DNA from 4 places in the Comamonas sp. CAH-2 genome. Region 1 is predicted to be linked to each of the others. Evidence: predicted binding sites of a transcription regulator. Region 1 holds the regulator's gene; each other region holds the start of a gene.

Region 1 (4,542 bases):
CGCCTTCTTCCGCCAGAAACGCGACACGGCGCCCGGCGCCCCCGAAGAGTTTGTCGAGGGCGAGGCCGAGGTCATCGAGTACAACGGCCGCACCGACGATGTGAAGCTGATCCGCCGCGGCCAGTTGCGCCGCTACACCGGCGGCAAGCTCAGCGACGACATCATGGGCAGCGTCATTACCTACAACAACCTGACCGATGTGTTCACGGTCGACGGCGAAAAGCGCAGCAACCTGCCTTCGTCGGCACCCGCAGGCTCGGGCGGCCGCGTGCGCGCCATCCTGGCGCCCAAGGCCACGCCGGGCAGCAGCCCCGCGCCGGCACCGGCCCAGCCCTTGCAGCCGTCGGGTGGTCTGAACTCCCAAGGACAGTGATGGCAGAAGATTTTCGTGACGCGCGTGCCACCAGCAAGCTGGAGGCGCGCCACCTGGCCAAGACCTATGGCAGCCGCAAGGTGGTCAAGGACGTGTCCATGACGGTGCAAAAGGGCGAGGTGGTGGGTCTGCTCGGCCCCAACGGCGCGGGCAAGACCACCTCGTTCTACATGATCGTGGGCCTGGTGCGCTGCGATGGCGGCGACATCCTGATCGACGGCCAGTCCGTGGGCAACATGCCCATCCACCAGCGCTCGCGCCTGGGGCTGTCCTACCTGCCGCAGGAGGCCTCGATCTTTCGCAAGCTGAACGTCGAGGACAACGTGCGCGCCGTGCTGGAGCTGCAGACGGATGCGGCCGGCCAGCCCCTGGGTGCCGCTGCCATCGAGCAGCAGCTGACCAGCCTGCTGCAGGAGCTGCGCGTCGAGCACCTGCGCAAGTCGCCGTCGCTGGCGCTGTCCGGCGGCGAGCGCCGCCGCGTGGAGATCGCGCGCGCCCTGGCCTCCAACCCGCGCTTCATCCTGCTGGACGAGCCCTTCGCCGGCATCGATCCGATCGCCGTGATCGAGATCCAGCGCATCATCGGCTTCCTCAAGGAACGCGGCATCGGTGTGCTGATTACCGATCACAACGTGCGCGAAACACTGGGTATCTGTGACCACGCCTTCATCATCAGCGATGGCACAGTACTCGCCCAGGGCACACCCGAGGAGATCGTCGAGAACCCGGATGTGCGCCGGGTCTACCTGGGTGAGCACTTCCGCATGTAGTCTGGCCCGGCAGCGTCGGCAATCACAAGAAAGTTCGAGGGGGTACAGCGTTGAAGCCAGGTTTGTCACTGCGGGTCTCACAGCATCTGGCGCTCACGCCGCAGTTGCAGCAATCCATCCGGCTGTTGCAGCTGTCCACCCTGGAGTTGTCCCAGGAAGTCGAGCAGATGCTCGACGACAACCCGTTTCTGGAGCTGGCCTCGGACGACGCCCCGCGCGAGGAGTTCGGCCTGCAGACTGCGGACGAGCCCGCCCAGCACGAGGGCGCCTCGGCCGACGAAACACCATATTCCATAGCAGACAGCGCAGGCACAGCCAGCGCTGAAGGCCAAAAAGACCAGGAATCCTCGGCGCCCGACAGCGACGTGCCCAGCGACTGGGAGGGCGACGGCAGCGTCGACATGGCGCACGACGACAGCGAATGGGGCGGCGACGCCCCGGCGCGCGGCAACCGCAACGACGACGAGGATGCCCCCACGGCCCTGGACCTGGCGGGCGCGCACGAGTCGCTGACCGATTTCCTGCACCAGCAGGCACTGTCGCTGCGCCTGTCCGAGATCGACCGCTACGCGCTGCGCTTCCTGATCGAAAACCTCAACGACGACGGCTACCTCGAGGACCCGCTGCAGGAGTTGGCCGAGGGCCTGGCCGGCACCGACGACCTGGAGCAGCTCGACGAGCTGGTGCACCGCTTCACCGTGGCCCTGCGCCTGCTGCAGTCGCTGGAGCCCGTGGGCGTGGGTGCCCGCGACCTGGCCGAATGCCTGCGCCTGCAACTGCTGCACCTGCACCGCGAGGACCCGCAGGACGAGATGCTGGAGGTGGCGCTGCAGGTCTGCGCCCAGCCGCTGGAAATGCTGGCGCGGCGCGATGTGCGCAAGCTGATGCAGGCCTGCGGCCTGCCCGAGGCCAAGGTGCGCGCCGCGCTGGGCGTCATCGCCCGGCTGGAGCCCAAGCCGGGACGGCGCTTCACCGATGTCGAGCGCCACATCATCGTGCCCGACGTGATCGTCAAGAAAACGTCGCGCAAAGGGGGCGATGGCCTGGCGCAGTTCAGCGTGCAGCTGAACCCGGACGTGATGCCGCGCCTGCGCGTGCACGACGTCTACGCCAACGCCCTGCGCAGCCACAAGGGCAGCGACGGGCACGCCGGCCTGCAGCAGCGGCTGCAGGAGGCGCGCTGGTTCATCAAGAACGTGCAACAGCGCTTCGACACCATCCTGCGCGTGTCCAAGGCCATCGTCGACCGGCAGAAGAACTTCTTCGTGCACGGCGAGCTGGCCATGCGCCCGCTGGTGCTGCGCGACATTGCCGACGAACTGGGCCTGCACGAATCGACCATCAGCCGCGTGACCACGGCCAAGTACATGGCCACGCCGCACGGCACCTACGAGCTGAAGTTCTTCTTCGGCTCGGGCCTGGGCACGGAGACCGGGGGCAACGCCTCCAGCACGGCGGTGCGCGCGCTGATCAAGCAGTTCGTCGCGGCCGAGAGCCCGAAGAAACCGCTGTCCGACAGCCAGATCGCGGACATGCTCAAGGAGCAGGGCATCGAGTGCGCGCGCCGCACCGTGGCCAAGTACCGCGAGGCCTTGAAGATCGCCCCGGCCAACCTGCGCAAGGCGCTGTAGACGCCTTAGGGTCGGTGGCTGGCTATGCAGACACGGCGGTCGACTATCCAAAAAGAGAGCTGCTGGCGCTGCATAGACAAAGGGTTCAGATGGAAAACCATCTGAACCCTTTTTTGCAAGCGCGCGAGCCGCTCTTTTTTGAGAACCCCGCGGGCACGCGCAGCGCGTGCCCGGCGGTGCGTCAGCGCAGGGCCAGGGCCTGCGTGGCGGGCGCGTGGTCCAGCTTGAAGCCGCCGACCACCTCGGCCAGCTGGTGCGCCTGCTGCTGCAGCGACTGCGCGGCGGCGGTGGCCTGTTCCACCAGGGCGGCGTTCTGCTGCGTGCCCTGGTCCATCTGGCTGACGGCGCCGTTGATCTCGCCGATGCCGTTGCTCTGCTCCTGGCTGGCGTGGCTGATCTCCGCCACGATGGCGGTGACGCGGCGCACGCTGTCCACCACTTCCTGCATGGTGGCGCCGGCCTCCTGCACCAGGCGGCTGCCGGTGTTGACCTGGTTGACTGAGTCGTCGATCAGCTGCTTGATCTCCTTGGCCGCGGCGGCGCTGCGCTGGGCCAGGGTGCGCACCTCGCCGGCCACCACGGCAAAGCCGCGGCCCTGCTCGCCGGCACGGGCGGCTTCCACCGCCGCATTCAGCGCCAGGATGTTGGTCTGGAAGGCGATGCTGTCGATCACGCCGATGATGTCGACGATCTTGCGCGATGCGGCGTCGATGCCGCCCATGGTCTGCACCACCTGGCCGACCACGCTGCCGCCGTGCGAGGCGACGGAGGAGGCGCTGCTGGCCAGCTGGTTGGCCTGGCGGGCGTTCTCGGCGTTCTGCTGCACCGTCGCGGTGAGCTGTTCCATGGCCGCGGCGGTCTCCTCCAGCGAGCTGGCCTGCTGCTCGGTGCGCGAGGACAGGTCCTGGTTGCCCATGGCGATTTCCTGGCTGGCCAGGCGCACGGATTCCGAGGCGGTGCGGATGCGCAGCAGCACGGCGGCGATCTTGTTCACGAAGTGGTTGAAGGCGGTGGCGATCTGCGCCAGTTCGTCCTTGCCGCTGTTGTCCAGGCGCACGGTCAGGTCCCCCTCGCCCGAGGCGATGTCTTCCAGCGCATCGCGCACCATGGCCAGGCGGCGCAGCTGGCGGCTGACGGCCACCGACACCAGGGCCACGGCCGCCACCAGGCACAGCGCGGTGATGGCCGCCGCCACCTGCAGCAGGTGGCGCAGCGGCGCGGTGGCCTCGGCGCGGTCGATGCCGATGGCCAGCACCCAGGGCGTGCCGTCGACCTTGGCGGCATACAGCATCTGCTCGGCGTCGCCGATGGTGACGTTCGCGCTCTGGCCTTGGCTGGTCAGCTGCTCGATCAGGGCTGGCGTCAGGGCCGGTGCGAGGGCGCTCATGGGCTTGAGCACCAGGTCCGCCTGGGCGTGGGCCAGGATGTTGCCCTGGCCGTCCAGCAAGAAGGCGAAGCTCTTGGGGGTGGGCTGGATGCTGGTCACCTTGCGGGAGACCGTGTCCAGGTGCATGTCCGAGCCGACAACGGCCACGGTCTGCCCGTTGGTCACCACGGGCTCCACAAAGCTGATGGTCAGCTTGCTGGTGCTGGCGTCGACGTAGGCTGGCGTCAGCGCCGCCTTGCCTTCACGCACCGCCTGCTGGTACCAGGGGCGTGCCGTGCCGTCGTAGTTCTCGGGCATCGGGTGGCTGAAGACGTGGCGCTTGTCGGCAAACACAAAGTAGGTGTCGTCGAAGGCGCCGGCCTGTTTGGCCGCCAGCAGCGC
Region 2 (4,542 bases), on a different contig from region 1:
ACGACATCCTGGTCACCATCCATGCCGACGGCTCGCTGTCCGTCATCGACAACGGCCGCGGCATTCCCACCGGCGTGAAGATGGACGACAAGCACGAGCCCAAGCGCTCGGCCGCCGAAATCGCGCTGACCGAGCTGCACGCCGGCGGCAAGTTCAACCAGAACAGCTACAAGGTCTCGGGCGGTCTGCACGGCGTGGGCGTGTCCTGCGTGAACGCGCTGTCCATCTGGCTCAAGCTGACCGTGCGCCGCGACGGCAAGGTGCACGAGATCGACTTCTCGCGCGGCTTCGTGCAAAACCGCCTGATCGAGGTGGTCGACGGCTTCGAGACCTCGCCCATGCGCGTCATCGGCGAGACCGACAAGCGCGGCACCAAGGTGCACTTCCTGCCCGACCAGGACATCTTCAAGGAAAACTTCGAGTTCCGTTACGAAATCCTGGCCAAGCGCCTGCGCGAACTCTCCTTCCTGAACAACGGCGTGCGCATCCGCCTCAAGGACGAGCGCGATGGCAAGGAAGACGACTTCTCCGGCGCCGGCGGCGTGCAGGGCTTTGTCGGCTTCATCAACGCCAACAAGAAGGTGCTGCACCCCACCTCGTTCTACGCCACGGGCAGCCGCCCGGCCGACACCTACGGCGGCATCCCCGGCACCGAAATCGGTGTCGAAGTGGCGATGCAGTGGAACGACGGCTACAACGAACAGGTGCTGTGCTTCACCAACAACATCCCCCAGCGGGATGGCGGCACCCACCTGACCGGCCTGCGCGCGGCGATGACCCGCGTGATCGGCAAGTACATCGCCGACCACGAACTGGCCAAGAAGGCCAAGGTCGAAGTCAGCGGGGACGACATGCGCGAAGGCCTGTGCGCCGTGCTCAGCGTGAAGGTGCCCGAGCCCAAGTTCAGCAGCCAGACCAAGGACAAGCTGGTCAGCTCTGAAGTGCGCGCGCCGGTGGAAGACATCGTCGCCAAGACGCTGACCGACTACCTGGAAGAGAACCCCAACGACGCCAAGATCCTGTGCGGCAAGATCATTGAGGCCGCCCGCGCCCGTGAAGCCGCGCGCAAGGCGCGTGAAATGACGCGCCGCAAGGGCGTGCTGGACGGCATGGGCCTGCCCGGCAAGCTGGCCGACTGCCAGGAAAAAGACCCCGCGCTGTGCGAAATCTACATCGTCGAGGGTGACTCCGCCGGTGGCTCCGCCAAGCAGGGCCGCGACCGCAAGTTCCAGGCCATCCTGCCCCTGCGCGGCAAGATCCTGAACGTGGAAAAGGCCCGCTATGAAAAGCTGCTGTCCAGCCAGGAAATCATCACCCTGATCACGGCCCTGGGCACCGGCATCGGCAAGGTCAGCGCCGATTCGGGCAAGAGCAACTCGGACGACTACAACCCCGACAAGCTGCGCTACCACCGCATCATCATCATGACCGACGCGGACGTGGACGGCGCCCACATCCGCACGCTGCTGCTGACCTTCTTCTACCGCCAGATGCCCGAGCTGGTCGAGCGCGGCCACATCTACATCGCCCAGCCACCGCTGTACAAGGTCAAGAACGGCAAGGAAGAGCTGTACCTCAAGGACGGCCCGGCGCTGAACAAGTACCTGCTCAAGATCGCGCTGAACCACGCCAGCGTGCACACCGGCGGTGCCAACGCCCGCACCATCGAGGGTGAGGAACTGGCCAAGCTGGCCGACATGCACCTGGCCGCCGAGACCGTGATCGAGCGCCTGTCCAACTTCCTGGACCAGGAAGCCCTGCGCGCCATCGCCGACGGCGTGAAGATCAAGCTGGACACCCTGGAAGAAGCCCAGGCCTGCGCCCCCGTGCTGGAGGCCAAGCTGCGCGAGCTGACCACCACCGGCGTTCCCGCCGCCGTGACCGCCGAGATCGACCCCGTCAGCGAGAACCCGATCCTGCGCATCAGCCGCCACCACCACGGCAACATCAAGAGCTCCATCCTCACGCAGGACTTCGTGCGCAGCCACGACTACGCCGCCCTGTCGGCCGAGGCCGAAAGCTTTGCAGGCCTGCTGGCCGAAGGCGCCAAGGTCACGCGTGGCGAAGGCGAGAAGGCCAAGACCGAAAAGGTCGGCGACTTCCGCCAGGCCATGCAGTGGCTGATCAGCGAAGCCGAACGCACCACCGGCCGCCAGCGCTACAAGGGTCTGGGTGAAATGAACCCCGAGCAGCTGTGGGAAACCACCATGGATCCGAATGTGCGCAGCCTGCTGCAGGTGCAGATCGGCGACGCCATCGAAGCCGACCGCGTGTTCACCATGCTGATGGGCGACGAGGTTGAACCCCGCCGCAACTTCATCGAAGACAACGCCCTGCGGGCCGGCAACATCGACGTCTGATCTCCAAAATCAGAGCTGTCTGCGCAAGCAGTACAAGGCTTGGAGCCCCAAAAGGCTTCAAGCCTTTTTTCTTGGTCTGCCGCTGCTCCAGGGCTGGTGGGCGATGCAGTCGCACCCCGCCGCAACTTCATCGAAGACAGCGCGCCACGCAGTCGCTGCAATTGGCACGCAATCTGCTTTAACTCCGCATCTTGTATACATCTGGGTATTCATCATGCTGATTGGCACATTCGACGATTGGAAGCACGCCTACCAAGGTGGCGCAGCGCCGGCTGCGCTGCTGGAGCAGCAGCGCCAGGCCTTGCAGGCCGATGACACGGCGTGGATCAGCATCGCCACGGCGGCACAGCTGCAGGCACAGCTGCAGCAGCTGCAGGCCCTGGAGCACGCCGTGGGCCGCGACCAGCTGCCGCTGTACGGCATTCCGTTTGCCGCCAAGGACAACATCGATGTGGCCGGCTTCACCACCACCGCCGCCTGCCCGGCGTTTGCCTATGTGGCGGCGCAGGATGCCGTGGCCGTGCAGCGGCTGCGCCAGGCCGGCGCCATCGTGCTGGGCAAGACCAACCTGGACCAGTTCGCCACCGGCCTGGTGGGCGTGCGCTCGCCCTATGGGGCCGTGCCCAACACCTTTGATCCCGCGCTGGTCTCGGGCGGCTCCAGCTCGGGCTCGGCCTCGGTGGTGGCGCGCGGGCTGGTGCCGTTTGCGCTGTCCACGGACACGGCCGGTTCGGGCCGCGTGCCCGCGGGCTTCAACCAGATCGTGGGGATCAAGCCCACACCCGGTGCCGTCAGCGGCACCGGTTTGGTGCCCGCCTGCCGCACGCTGGATTGCATCGGCGTGCTGGCCCTGAATGTGGCCGACAGCGCCCTGGCGCTGTCCATCATGGAGGGGCCCGACGCGCAGGATGCCTATTCGCAGGCGCGGCCCGCCATCGCACCGCACCGGCCGCTGGCACAGCTGCGGGTGGCGATCCCTGACGGGCGCCAGCTGGCGGCCGATTACGAGGCCGCCTTCACCCAGTTTGCGCAGCGGCTGCAGCCCCAGGTGGCCAGCGTGCAGACCCTGGCCTTCGACACCTTGTTCGAGGTGGCCCAGCTGCTGTACTACGGCCCCTGGGTGGCCGAGCGGGTGGTGGGTGCGCGCCGCCTGTACGAGCAGCAGCCCGAGGCCTTGCTGCCCGTGATCCGCCAGGTGCTGGACGTGCACCAGCGCTTCAATGCCGTGGACACCTTTGCCGCGCAGTACCAGCTGCAGACGCTGCAGCGCGAGGCGGAAAAGATCTGGCAGGACTGCGACGTGCTGTGCGTGCCCACGGCACCGCGCCACCCCAGCATGGCCGATCTGCAGGCCGAGCCCGTGGCCGCCAATTCCGAGCTGGGCACGTACACCAACTTCGTGAATCTGCTGGGCTGGTCGGCCATCGCCATTCCGGCCGCGCAACTGCCCAGCGGGTTGCCGTTCGGCATCACCCTGATTGCGCCCGCCTGGCGCGAGCCCGATCTGGTGCGCTGGGCCCAGGCCCTGGAAGCCCAGACCCCACTCACCGCCGGCGCCACGGGCCTGCCCACACGCACCCTGGGCACGCTGCCCCGCTGGCACGTGCCCACACAGGGCGAGACGATTGCGCTGACCGTGGTCGGCGCCCACCTGCGCGGCATGCCGCTGAACCACGAACTGCTGGCCTGCGGGGCGCGCTTCCGTGAGGCCACGCACACGGCGCCTCACTACCGCCTGTATGCGCTGGCCGGTACGGTGCCCGCCAAACCCGGCCTGGCCCGGGCCGAGGACGGGGCCGCGATCGCCGTGGAGGTCTGGGACATGCCCGTGGCCAACCTGGGGCGCTTTGTGGCCGGTGTGCCCGCGCCGCTGGGCATTGGCACGGTCACGCTGCAAGATGGCCGCCACGTCAAGGGCTTCATCTGCGAAGGCGTGGCCCTGGGTAATGCCCAGGACATCACGCATTTCGGGGGCTGGCGCGCGTATTGCATGGCGGCGTAACACCCTGGTGCAGGGCGTGCACCTGAATCAGGCACACCCTGCACCCGATACAACCGCATCCCCCCATTTCCGCAGGAGACGCCCGTGGCGCCCACCAGCCTTGCCAACATGGCCTACGACAAGCTGCGACAGGCTTTCGACAATTTTCAGTACGTGCCCGGAGACCGTTTCAGCGAAAGC
Region 3 (4,542 bases), on a different contig from region 1:
GTGGCACGTGCAGCACTTCGCCGATGGTGGCGGCCGGCCCGTTGGTCATCATCACGATCTTGTCGGACAGCAGCACGGCCTCATCCACGTCATGGGTCACCATGACCACCGTGCTGTGCGTGCGCGCCACGATCTCCAGCAACTCGTCCTGCAGCTTGGCGCGCGTCAGGGCGTCCAGCGCGCCGAAGGGCTCGTCCATCAGCAGCACCTGGGGTTCCATGGACAGGGCGCGGGCAATCCCCACACGCTGCTTCATGCCGCCCGAGATCTCGCCCGGGCGTTTCTGCGCGGCATGGCCCAGGCCGACCAGCTCCAGGGCCGCATCGGTGCGGGCCTTGAGCTGGGCCTTGTTCTCGCGGGCGCCAAACACGCGCTCCACCGCCAGGTGCACATTGCCCCAGCAGGTCAGCCAGGGCAGCAGCGAGTGGTTCTGGAAGACCACGGCGCGCTCGGGCCCCGGGCCCTTGATCTCCTTGTTGGCGCACAGCAGGGCGCCGGCCGTGGGCGTGGTCAGCCCGGCGATCAGGTTCAGCAGCGTGGACTTGCCGCAGCCGGAGTGGCCGATGAGGCTGACGAACTCGCCCTTGGCAATCTGCAGGTGGATGCCCTGCAACGCGGGAAACAGGCCCTTGGCGGTCTTGAAGGTCTGCTCCACGCCCTGGATCTCGAGGTACTTGGTGGACAGCGATGCGTTCATGATTTCACCTCTTCGAACGTGAAGGCCGAAGCCAGCTTGACCAGGGCCCACTCCAGCAGCAGGCCGACGATGCCGATCACGAAGATGGCAATGATGATGTTCTTGACGTTGAGGTTGTTCCACTCGTCCCACACCCAGAAGCCGATGCCCACGCCGCCGGTCAGCATCTCGGCCGCCACGATCACCAGCCAGGCCGTACCCACGGCCAGGCGCACGCCAGTCAGCAGGTAGGGCAGCACGGCCGGGAACAGGATGGTGGTGGCGATCTTCCACTCCGACAGGTTCAGCACCCGTGCCACGTTCATGTAGTCCTGGGGTACGCGCTGCACGCCGACGGCGGTGTTGATCACCATGGGCCAGATGGAGCAGATGAAAATGGTCCAGATGGCGGCCGGGTTGGCCCCCTTGAACACCAGCAGGCCGATGGGCAGCCAGGCCAGGGGCGAGACCGGGCGCAGCAGGCTGATCAGCGGGTTGACCATGCGCGACAGGAAGCTGAAGCGCCCGATCACAAAGCCCAGCGGAATGCCGACCAGCGCCGCCAGCCCAAAGCCCAGGGCCACGCGCTGCAGCGAAGCCAGCACATTCCAGCCCACGCCCTGGTCGTTGGGGCCGTTGCGGTAGAAGGGATCGCTGAAGACCTCGACGGCCTGGGCCCAGGTGGCCTGCGGCCCGGGGATGGACTGGCCGGTGCTGCTGGCCACCACGGACCACAGGCCGATCAGCAGCGCCAGGCCCAGGGCCGGCGGCAAGGCCCAGGCCAGCAGGGCCTCCAGCCGCCTGCGTGCACCGGGACGGACGGGTGCGGTGGCGGTGGGTGTCAAGGGTTTTTCGGCTTTGGACAAGGTACTGCCTGCGCTGGTAGCTATGGATTTTGGGGAGGTGTGCAGGGCGTCGCCGGGGGCAGAACGCTCACGCGGGGAGTGGAAGACGGCGCTGACCATGGGGGTTCTCCGTTAGCGTGGTGGCCTCAGGCCTTGATCTTGAAACTGTCGGCGTACTGGGCGGGGTTCTTGCCATCCCACACCACACCGTCCATGAGCTTGCTGCTGCGCATCGCGTCCTTGGGCACGGCCACCTTGAGCTGGCTGGCCGCCTGGGTGTACAGGTCGATGCGGTTGATCTGCTTGGCCACGGCCAGGTAGTCGGGGTGGCTCTTGAGCAGGCCCCAGCGCTTGTGCTGCGTCAGGAACCACATGCCATCGCTCAGGTAGGGGAAGTTCACCGCCCCGTCGTTGAAGAACTTCATGTGGTGGGGGTCGTCCCAGGTCTTGCCCAGGCCGTTCTGGTAACGCCCCAGGATGCGCTGGTTGATGGCGTCCACGCTGGTGTTGATGTAGGACTTCTGGGCCACGGTTTCGGCCATCTTCAGCTTGTTCTGCAGGCTGGCGTCGATCCAGCGGCCGGCCTCCAGGATGGCCATGATCACGGCGCGGCAGGTGTTGGGGTACTGGTTGGCAAAGTCCCCTGTGGCGCCCAGCACCTTCTCGGGGTGGTCCTTCCAGATGTCCTGCGTGGTGTTGGCGGTGATGCCGATGCCGTCCATGATGGCGCGGTGGTTCCAGGGTTCACCCACACAGAAGCCGTCCATGTTGCCCACGCGCATGTTGGCCACCATCTGTGGGGGCGGCACGGTGATCAGCTTGGCGCCCGACAGCGGGTTGATGCCGGCGGCCGCCAGCCAGTAGTGCATCCACATGGCATGGGTGCCCGTGGGGAAGGTGCCGGCAAAGGTGTAGTCGCGCGGGTTCTGGGCCATGGCCTTGGCCAGGCTGGGGCCGTCCACGGCGCCCTTGTCGGCCAGGGCCTTGGACAGGGTGATGGCCTGGCCATTCTGGTTCAGGCCCATCAGCACGGCCATGTCCTTCTTGGGGCCACCCACGCCCAGGTGCAGGCCATAGACCAGGCCGTAGAGCACATGGGCAAAGTCCAGCTCGCCATTGACCAGCTTGTCGCGCACGCCGGCCCAGCTGGCTTCCTTGCTGGGGACGATGGTGACGCCGTACTTCTTGTCCAGCCCCAGCACCGAGGCCATGACCACGCTGGCGCAGTCGGTCAGCGGGATGAAGCCGATCCGGACCTCTTTCTTTTCCGGAGCGTCGGAGCCGGCGGCCCAGACGCCACCATGGCCCAGCTGGGTGAACAGGGCGGTGCCTGCCGCCGCTCCTGCGGCCTGGCGCAGGAACTGGCGGCGCGAGGCCTGAGGATCGGCGGGGCGGTGTGGGGCGAGCTGTGCCATGGAGGGCTCCTTGAATGCGTGGGCAAAACCGAAAGACGGTCCCGCCAAGCACAACGGCGTCCCGATCCTTCCTGCAGGCAGGGGATGGGGACGCCGTTGTCCATAGGGGGGAATGGGTGGATCCCTGACCGCCTTTGGCCGAGATTCGCCAAGCAAGAAGCAGAAACTGTGCCAGCTGCCACCGGCCCTGGATGTCCCAGGCAGGGCGGCCCGGTGCAGCCCCGTGTAGCCCATGCGGTTGCTGCAATGCAGCAAAGTGGTGCCGACACAGCCTGTTTTTGGTGCGTGGCCGCCCGCATGCCCCGGGTGTGCGGGCGGCAGGCGCTGCCGGGCTCAGCCGGTGTGGCCGGGCAGGGGCAGCAGGTCGGCCATGGCCAGCATGGCTTCGGCCACGTCGATGAGGCGGCGGTTCTGGTTCATCGCCGTCTGGCGCAGCAGCTTGTGGGCCTCGGCCTCACTCATGCCGCGGTGGGTCATCAGCAAGCCCTTGGCGCGCTCCACGGTCTTGCGCTCGGTCAGCGCCGTGCGCACGGTCTCCAGCTCATGGTGCATGGCCTGCAGGCGCAGCGACTGCTCCTGCACCAGGGCCATCACGGACTGGCCCAGCTGGGGCGCGTAGTCGGTGCCGGGGCGCAGCACCAGGCTGGTGTTGGAGGTGCTGAAGAAGTCCGGCAGGGCCCCGGCCGCATCGCTGGCGCTGTGCAGCATGCTTTGCGGGTGGGCCAGGGCCGCCTGGGCGGCCTGCAGCTGGGTGTGGCAGCGCTGCAGCAGCTCGTCGGCCAGCGTGGTCTCGATCTCGTACATGGTGTCCATGCGCAAGGTGCAGGCGTCAAACCAGATCTCGCCCAGCTCCATGTCCAGCGGGGCGTCGGCGGGTGAGGTGCAGCCGATGCGGCGCAGCCGCTCGATGGTGGTCAGGTGGGGGCTGTGCATGCAGGCGGCCTGCCACAGGGCCAGCGGGGTGGCGGGGGCGCATTCGGTAAAGACCTGCAGGCAGCGCTCCTGCGAGTCGATCAGGTGCAGCCAGTGCTGCTGGCGGGTGGCGGTGCTGGTGCCGCTGCTGAAGACCGTGGCGCCGGTGGCGCGTTCCTGGCCGGCCAGCTCCTTGCCCTGCATGAAGTGCAGCATGGCAATCAGCAGGCGCGAGATGTCGGGGTGGGTGGCGCTGTCGGCGGCCTCGAAGACCACGGCCAGCAGGCCAGCGATCAGGCGGATGTAGGCCTGGGTGGCGGCATCGGGGCTGAGGTCCAGCGCGGCGATGCGGGCGCGCAGCGCCGGCAGTGCATCCAGCCCCTGCAGCACATAGGCAATGTGGTTGCACAGGCGCGCGCCATGGCTGCCGCGCAGCGCCTGCAGGTCCAGGGTGTCCAACACGCTGCGCAAGGAACGTGCGCTGTGCGTGCTGGCCTGGACCTGGGTGTGCAGGGCCTGGCGGGCGCGCTGGCCGTGGCTGGCCAGCAGGATGTTCGACAGGCCGCGCTCTTTCTGCAGTGCATGGATCAACTCGCCCAGCTGGCGCACCAGGGTGCTGGTGCGCTGCAGCCGGTGCAGTTCGTCAATTTCGCATTGCCGGGCGGCAATCAGGTAGTGCAGGGCAGTGGACATG
Region 4 (4,542 bases), on a different contig from region 1:
GTGCCACTGGTCGTGCGCATGAAGGGCACCAACGAACAGCTGGGCAAGCAGATCCTGGCTGATTCCGGTCTGCCCATCATCTCGGCCGACACCATGGCCGAAGCCGCCACCAAGATCGTTGCCGCCGTCAAGTAAACGCCCCCGGAGATAAAAACATGTCGATCTTTATCAACAAAGACACCAAGGTCATCACCCAGGGCATTACCGGCAAGACCGGTCAGTTCCACACCGAAAAGTGCCAGGAATACGCGAACGGCAAGAACTGCTTCGTGGCCGGTGTGAACCCCAAGAAGGCCGGCGAGCGCATTTTTGACATCCCGATCTTCGGTTCCGTCAAGGACGCTGCCAAGGAAACCGGCGCCACTGTGTCCGTGATCTACGTGCCCCCAGCAGGCGCAGCCGCTGCCATCTGGGAAGCCGTCGAAGCCGACCTGGACCTGGCCATCTGCATCACCGAAGGCATCCCTGTGCGCGACATGCTGGAAGTGCGCAACAAGATGAAGGCCAAGGAAGCCGCCGGCGGCAAGAAGACCCTGCTGCTGGGCCCCAACTGCCCCGGCCTGATCACGCCCGACGAAATCAAGATCGGCATCATGCCCGGTCACATCCACAAGAAGGGCCGCATCGGCGTGGTCTCGCGCTCCGGCACGCTGACCTACGAAGCCGTGGCCCAGCTGACCGAACTGGGCATTGGCCAGTCGTCGGCCGTCGGCATCGGTGGCGACCCCATCAACGGCCTGAAGCACATCGACGTGATGCGCGCCTTCAACGACGATCCTGACACCGACGCCGTGATCATGATCGGCGAAATCGGCGGCCCCGACGAAGCCGAAGCCGCCATGTGGTGCAAGGCCAATATGAAGAAGCCCGTGGTCGGCTTCATCGCTGGCGTGACCGCCCCTCCCGGCAAGCGCATGGGCCACGCCGGTGCGCTGATCTCTGGCGGCGCCGACACGGCCGATGCCAAGCTGGCCATCATGGAAGAGTGCGGTTTCACCATCACCCGCAATCCTTCCGAAATGGGCCGCCTGCTGCAAGGCCTGCTGAAGAAGTAAGCCCCAGCGCGCCCTGCTGACCCCCAGCCGCCCCGATCCTGTCGGGGCGGCTTTTTTTGTGCAGTGCGCAGGCCACCGAGGTGCTCTGGTTGTCCCTTGCCCTGCAGGAAAGGCTGGCCGCGACCGGCACACACTGGCCTGGCTGCACGCCCACAGCGTGCGGAAGGCGCGTGATGCCCCCATGGATTTGGCGATGCCCCCGCGCCTGTGGTTACGCAAAACTACGCACGCCACGCCCCCCACCCGGGCGTAAACTGCCCACTTCCAACAAGAAACGCCGGTCTGCGCACGCAGGCTGGCGTTTTCAATTCATAACAGTGGAGTAAAAATGGAGTTTCTCAATAGCGCCGACTTCTGGATCGGCCTGGTGAAGATCGTCTGGATCAACATCATCCTCTCCGGCGACAACGCCGTCGTCATCGCCCTGGCCGCCCGCTCGCTGCCACCCGCCCAACAGAAGAAAGCCATCATGTTCGGCTCCGGCGCCGCCGTGGTGCTGCGCATCGTGCTGACCATCGTGGCCGCCAAGCTGCTGGAGCTGTCGTTCCTGCAGGTCATCGGCGGCGTGCTGCTGCTGTGGATCGGCTACCAGCTGCTCAGCGGTGGTGAAGACGAAGAAGGCGAAGCCAAGGGCCATGGCTCCATGGTGGCCGCCATCCGTACCATCCTGATCGCCGACCTGGTCATGAGCCTGGACAACGTGATCGCCGTCGCCGCCACCGCCCAGGGCAACATGGTGCTGCTGGTCCTCGGCCTGGCCATTTCCATCCCGCTGGTGATCTTCGGCTCCACCCTGATGATCAAGCTGATGGAGCGCTTCCCCGTGATCATCACCCTGGGCGCCGCCCTGATCGGCTGGGTCGGCGGCGAGACCATCGTCAACGACAACCTGCTGCATGGCTACACCCTGGCCCACCCCTGGCTGCACTACGCGGCAGCCGCCGCCGGCGCCCTGCTGGTCGTTGCCGTGGGCAAGTGGATGCAAACCCGCCAAACCAGCCAAGCCACCTGAGTGGCCACCAGCCCCCTCAGTCCCACCAAGCGCCTTCGGGCGCTTTTTTCATGGGTGCGCGCTACAGAGCGGTTGGCGCCGCGGCCCGGCCAGCAGCATCCGGTTGAATTAAAAAGTAGAGCAGGCTCCGCAGGTTCCAAAAGAAATGCAACGTGATTAGTGCTTCAAAAGCTTTCCCGATTTGCGCAGACAGCTATCTTTTCAATAGACACATAACCGCATGACAAAAACGTCACCCGCAAGACGCGAATCATCCCCAAAAAGTGACATTTCACGCCGAATTGCAAGCAAATTTTTCAAAGACACAGACTAACGCCCCATTTCCCGGCCACCGCTTGCTGGCACGCCAATTGCACCAAGTCCTGCATATTTCATTTTTCTTCACTCCAAGGAGCTTTTCATGAAGCGTACGATGCAACAGGGTTTCACCCTGATCGAACTGATGATCGTGGTGGCGATCATCGGTATTCTGGCCGCCGTGGCACTGCCTGCTTACAAGGACTACACGATCAAAGCCAAGATGTCTGAGGTGATTCTGGCTGCTTCGGGATGCCGTACAACCATCACCGAGGTTTATCAAACTGGTTCTGCTTCAAATGCCCCAGGGGCCAACGGTTGGGGCTGTGAAGTGAACGCATCCAATCCATCGACAGCCTCCGCGCCTACCAAGTATGTATACAGTGTGGTCACCGATGCAAATGGACGCATCACCGTAACAACGCATGGCTTCAACGATGCGGACATTGACGGCCAAACAGTGATTTTGGAACCTCGTGATGCCGGCGGTGCAGCTACAGATGCATATTCTGCAGCTGACATGCCTGTGCAGATCAATCAATGGGTTTGCGGAACCCCTAGCTCATCGAAGATCAAAAAATATTTGCCCGGCTCCTGCAAAGCAACTATTTAATAGTTTTATATAAAATAAAAGCGTGCATGGCACGCTTTTATTTTGCACATTTATGCTTTATTTTTTCTGCGGATGGATTTTTTTTGGATGGCTCCTCCCCAATCATTATTCACCATGGCTTTCTGCATGGAATGAATCAACATCCATCACAGGACTATTTTTATTAGCATTTTATAGTCTATGGACAATAAAGCCTCAGCTACATATATCACGAAAAATCCTATTTTTTTTCTTAGCAATTTTTAGTCTACCCTGGCTACAGCTGGCAACTGGTCATCTATTTTTCATGGGTGACGCCATCATGGTTAGCCTTTATGCCTCCTATGCAATAATCGCGGTATGCTTAGGAAACTGGTTAACTCAACGCACATCCTCAGGATCCGAAGAAGGCATCCGTGCTCTCACCAGTAGCTGCGCATTGAGCGCCATCATTAGCACAAGCATAGCACTGGTACAGTGGACGGAAGCGCTTACACTGGGTATTTACGGCGCTGACCTGCCTCCCGGAAGTCGTCCATTTGGGAATGTAGCCCAACCCAATCACCTGAACACTCTGTGCTTTTTGGGTGTTTGCTCCATTTTTTGGCTGTATGAGCAGCGGCAAACTGGAAAAATCGGTTTTTGGCTGGGCACTTTATTTTTGGCTAGCGGCATGCTGCTATCGCAATCCCGCACAGGGTGGCTGCAAATCGCCCTACTTATCACATGGGGTGGCATTCAAAATATACGGATGCACAACCGGATTCCTCTGACTTGGTTAGCTCTGCTTGGAGTATTATTTTGTGCTAGCGTTTTGTTATGGCAGCCTTTGAATGATTTATTGTTATTCAATGTTGGCCGAGATTTTAGCAGCCAAATGCATCCAGGAACTCGCCCGGCATACTGGCTATCCATGTTGGATGCTTTATGGCGTGAACCCTGGTGGGGTTACGGCTGGCAGCAAGTCGGCTCAGCCCAGCAAATGGTGGCTGTCGACCATCCCTCCAGCAGAGAATATTTCGAGCACAGCCATAATTTTGCGCTGGACTTGATGCTCTGGAATGGCATTCCTCTAGGAATTTTCCTCGCCGCACTACTGATAGCTTGGATTTACCGGCATATCCGCAACTACACTCACCCAGGCACTGGCTGGCTATTAGCAGGATTAATTGGACTCGGTATCCACGGCATGCTGGAGTTTCCGTTGGAATATGCTTATTTCTTAATTCCAGCAGGTTTACTCATAGGCTGCATTGAAGCGAATACCCCACAAACCAAAAGCAGCTATATAGCTATTTCACGCAAAGTATTTGCCTGCTGCGTTGGCGCATTTTCCGCGCTCTCAATCATTGTTGCGTCAGAATGGCTTGCTGCCGAAGCCAACCATCGCAGCCTGGGTTTCGAATCGGCACGGATTGGGGAGTCCGAAGTTGCCGATGAGCTCCCCAACTTTCGCCTTCTGACCCAACTCAGAGCTTTCCTGACTTTCGCACGCACGGAGGCGACTCCAGACATGTCCGCCGAGCAAGTGGAGTGGATGCACAAAGTGTCTATGCGCTTTGGATATCCCCCAGCAATGTTCCGCT

Evidence for each region. Region 1 encodes sigma-54, which starts transcription at its own class of promoters, with help from an activator protein. Its sites were predicted from a motif close to TGGCANGNAANCTGCTTT; they were not measured.
Region 2: atzF (allophanate hydrolase) is a predicted target of sigma-54. The motif match lies at 2,523-2,540, and genes of this name have one in related genera.
Region 3: FYM52_RS12445 (CmpA/NrtA family ABC transporter substrate-binding protein) is a predicted target of sigma-54. The motif match lies at 3,093-3,110, and genes of this name have one in related genera.
Region 4: FYM52_RS03505 (pilin) is a predicted target of sigma-54. The motif match lies at 2,407-2,424, and genes of this name have one in related genera.

The regions. Positions count from the first base shown of each region.
Region 1 is NZ_VSWF01000025.1:20,666-25,207, forward strand. Features, by position in the region: gene lptA (lipopolysaccharide transport periplasmic protein LptA) at 1-373, shown strand, start outside; gene lptB (LPS export ABC transporter ATP-binding protein) at 373-1,143, shown strand; gene FYM52_RS13335 (RNA polymerase factor sigma-54) at 1,194-2,774, shown strand; gene FYM52_RS13340 (methyl-accepting chemotaxis protein) at 2,956-4,542, opposite strand, start outside.
Region 2 is NZ_VSWF01000038.1:3,145-7,686, reverse strand. Features, by position in the region: gene gyrB (DNA topoisomerase (ATP-hydrolyzing) subunit B) at 1-2,360, shown strand, start outside; gene atzF (allophanate hydrolase) at 2,575-4,362, shown strand; gene FYM52_RS15855 (GntR family transcriptional regulator) at 4,447-4,542, shown strand, end outside.
Region 3 is NZ_VSWF01000021.1:45,936-50,477, reverse strand. Features, by position in the region: gene FYM52_RS12455 (ABC transporter ATP-binding protein) at 1-697, opposite strand, end outside; gene ntrB (nitrate ABC transporter permease) at 694-1,641, opposite strand; gene FYM52_RS12445 (CmpA/NrtA family ABC transporter substrate-binding protein) at 1,668-2,936, opposite strand; gene FYM52_RS12440 (nitrate regulatory protein) at 3,270-4,541, opposite strand.
Region 4 is NZ_VSWF01000003.1:61,577-66,118, reverse strand. Features, by position in the region: gene sucC (ADP-forming succinate--CoA ligase subunit beta) at 1-135, shown strand, start outside; gene sucD (succinate--CoA ligase subunit alpha) at 156-1,055, shown strand; gene FYM52_RS03510 (TerC family protein) at 1,384-2,067, shown strand; gene FYM52_RS03505 (pilin) at 2,468-2,977, shown strand; gene FYM52_RS03500 (PglL family O-oligosaccharyltransferase) at 3,030-4,542, shown strand, end outside.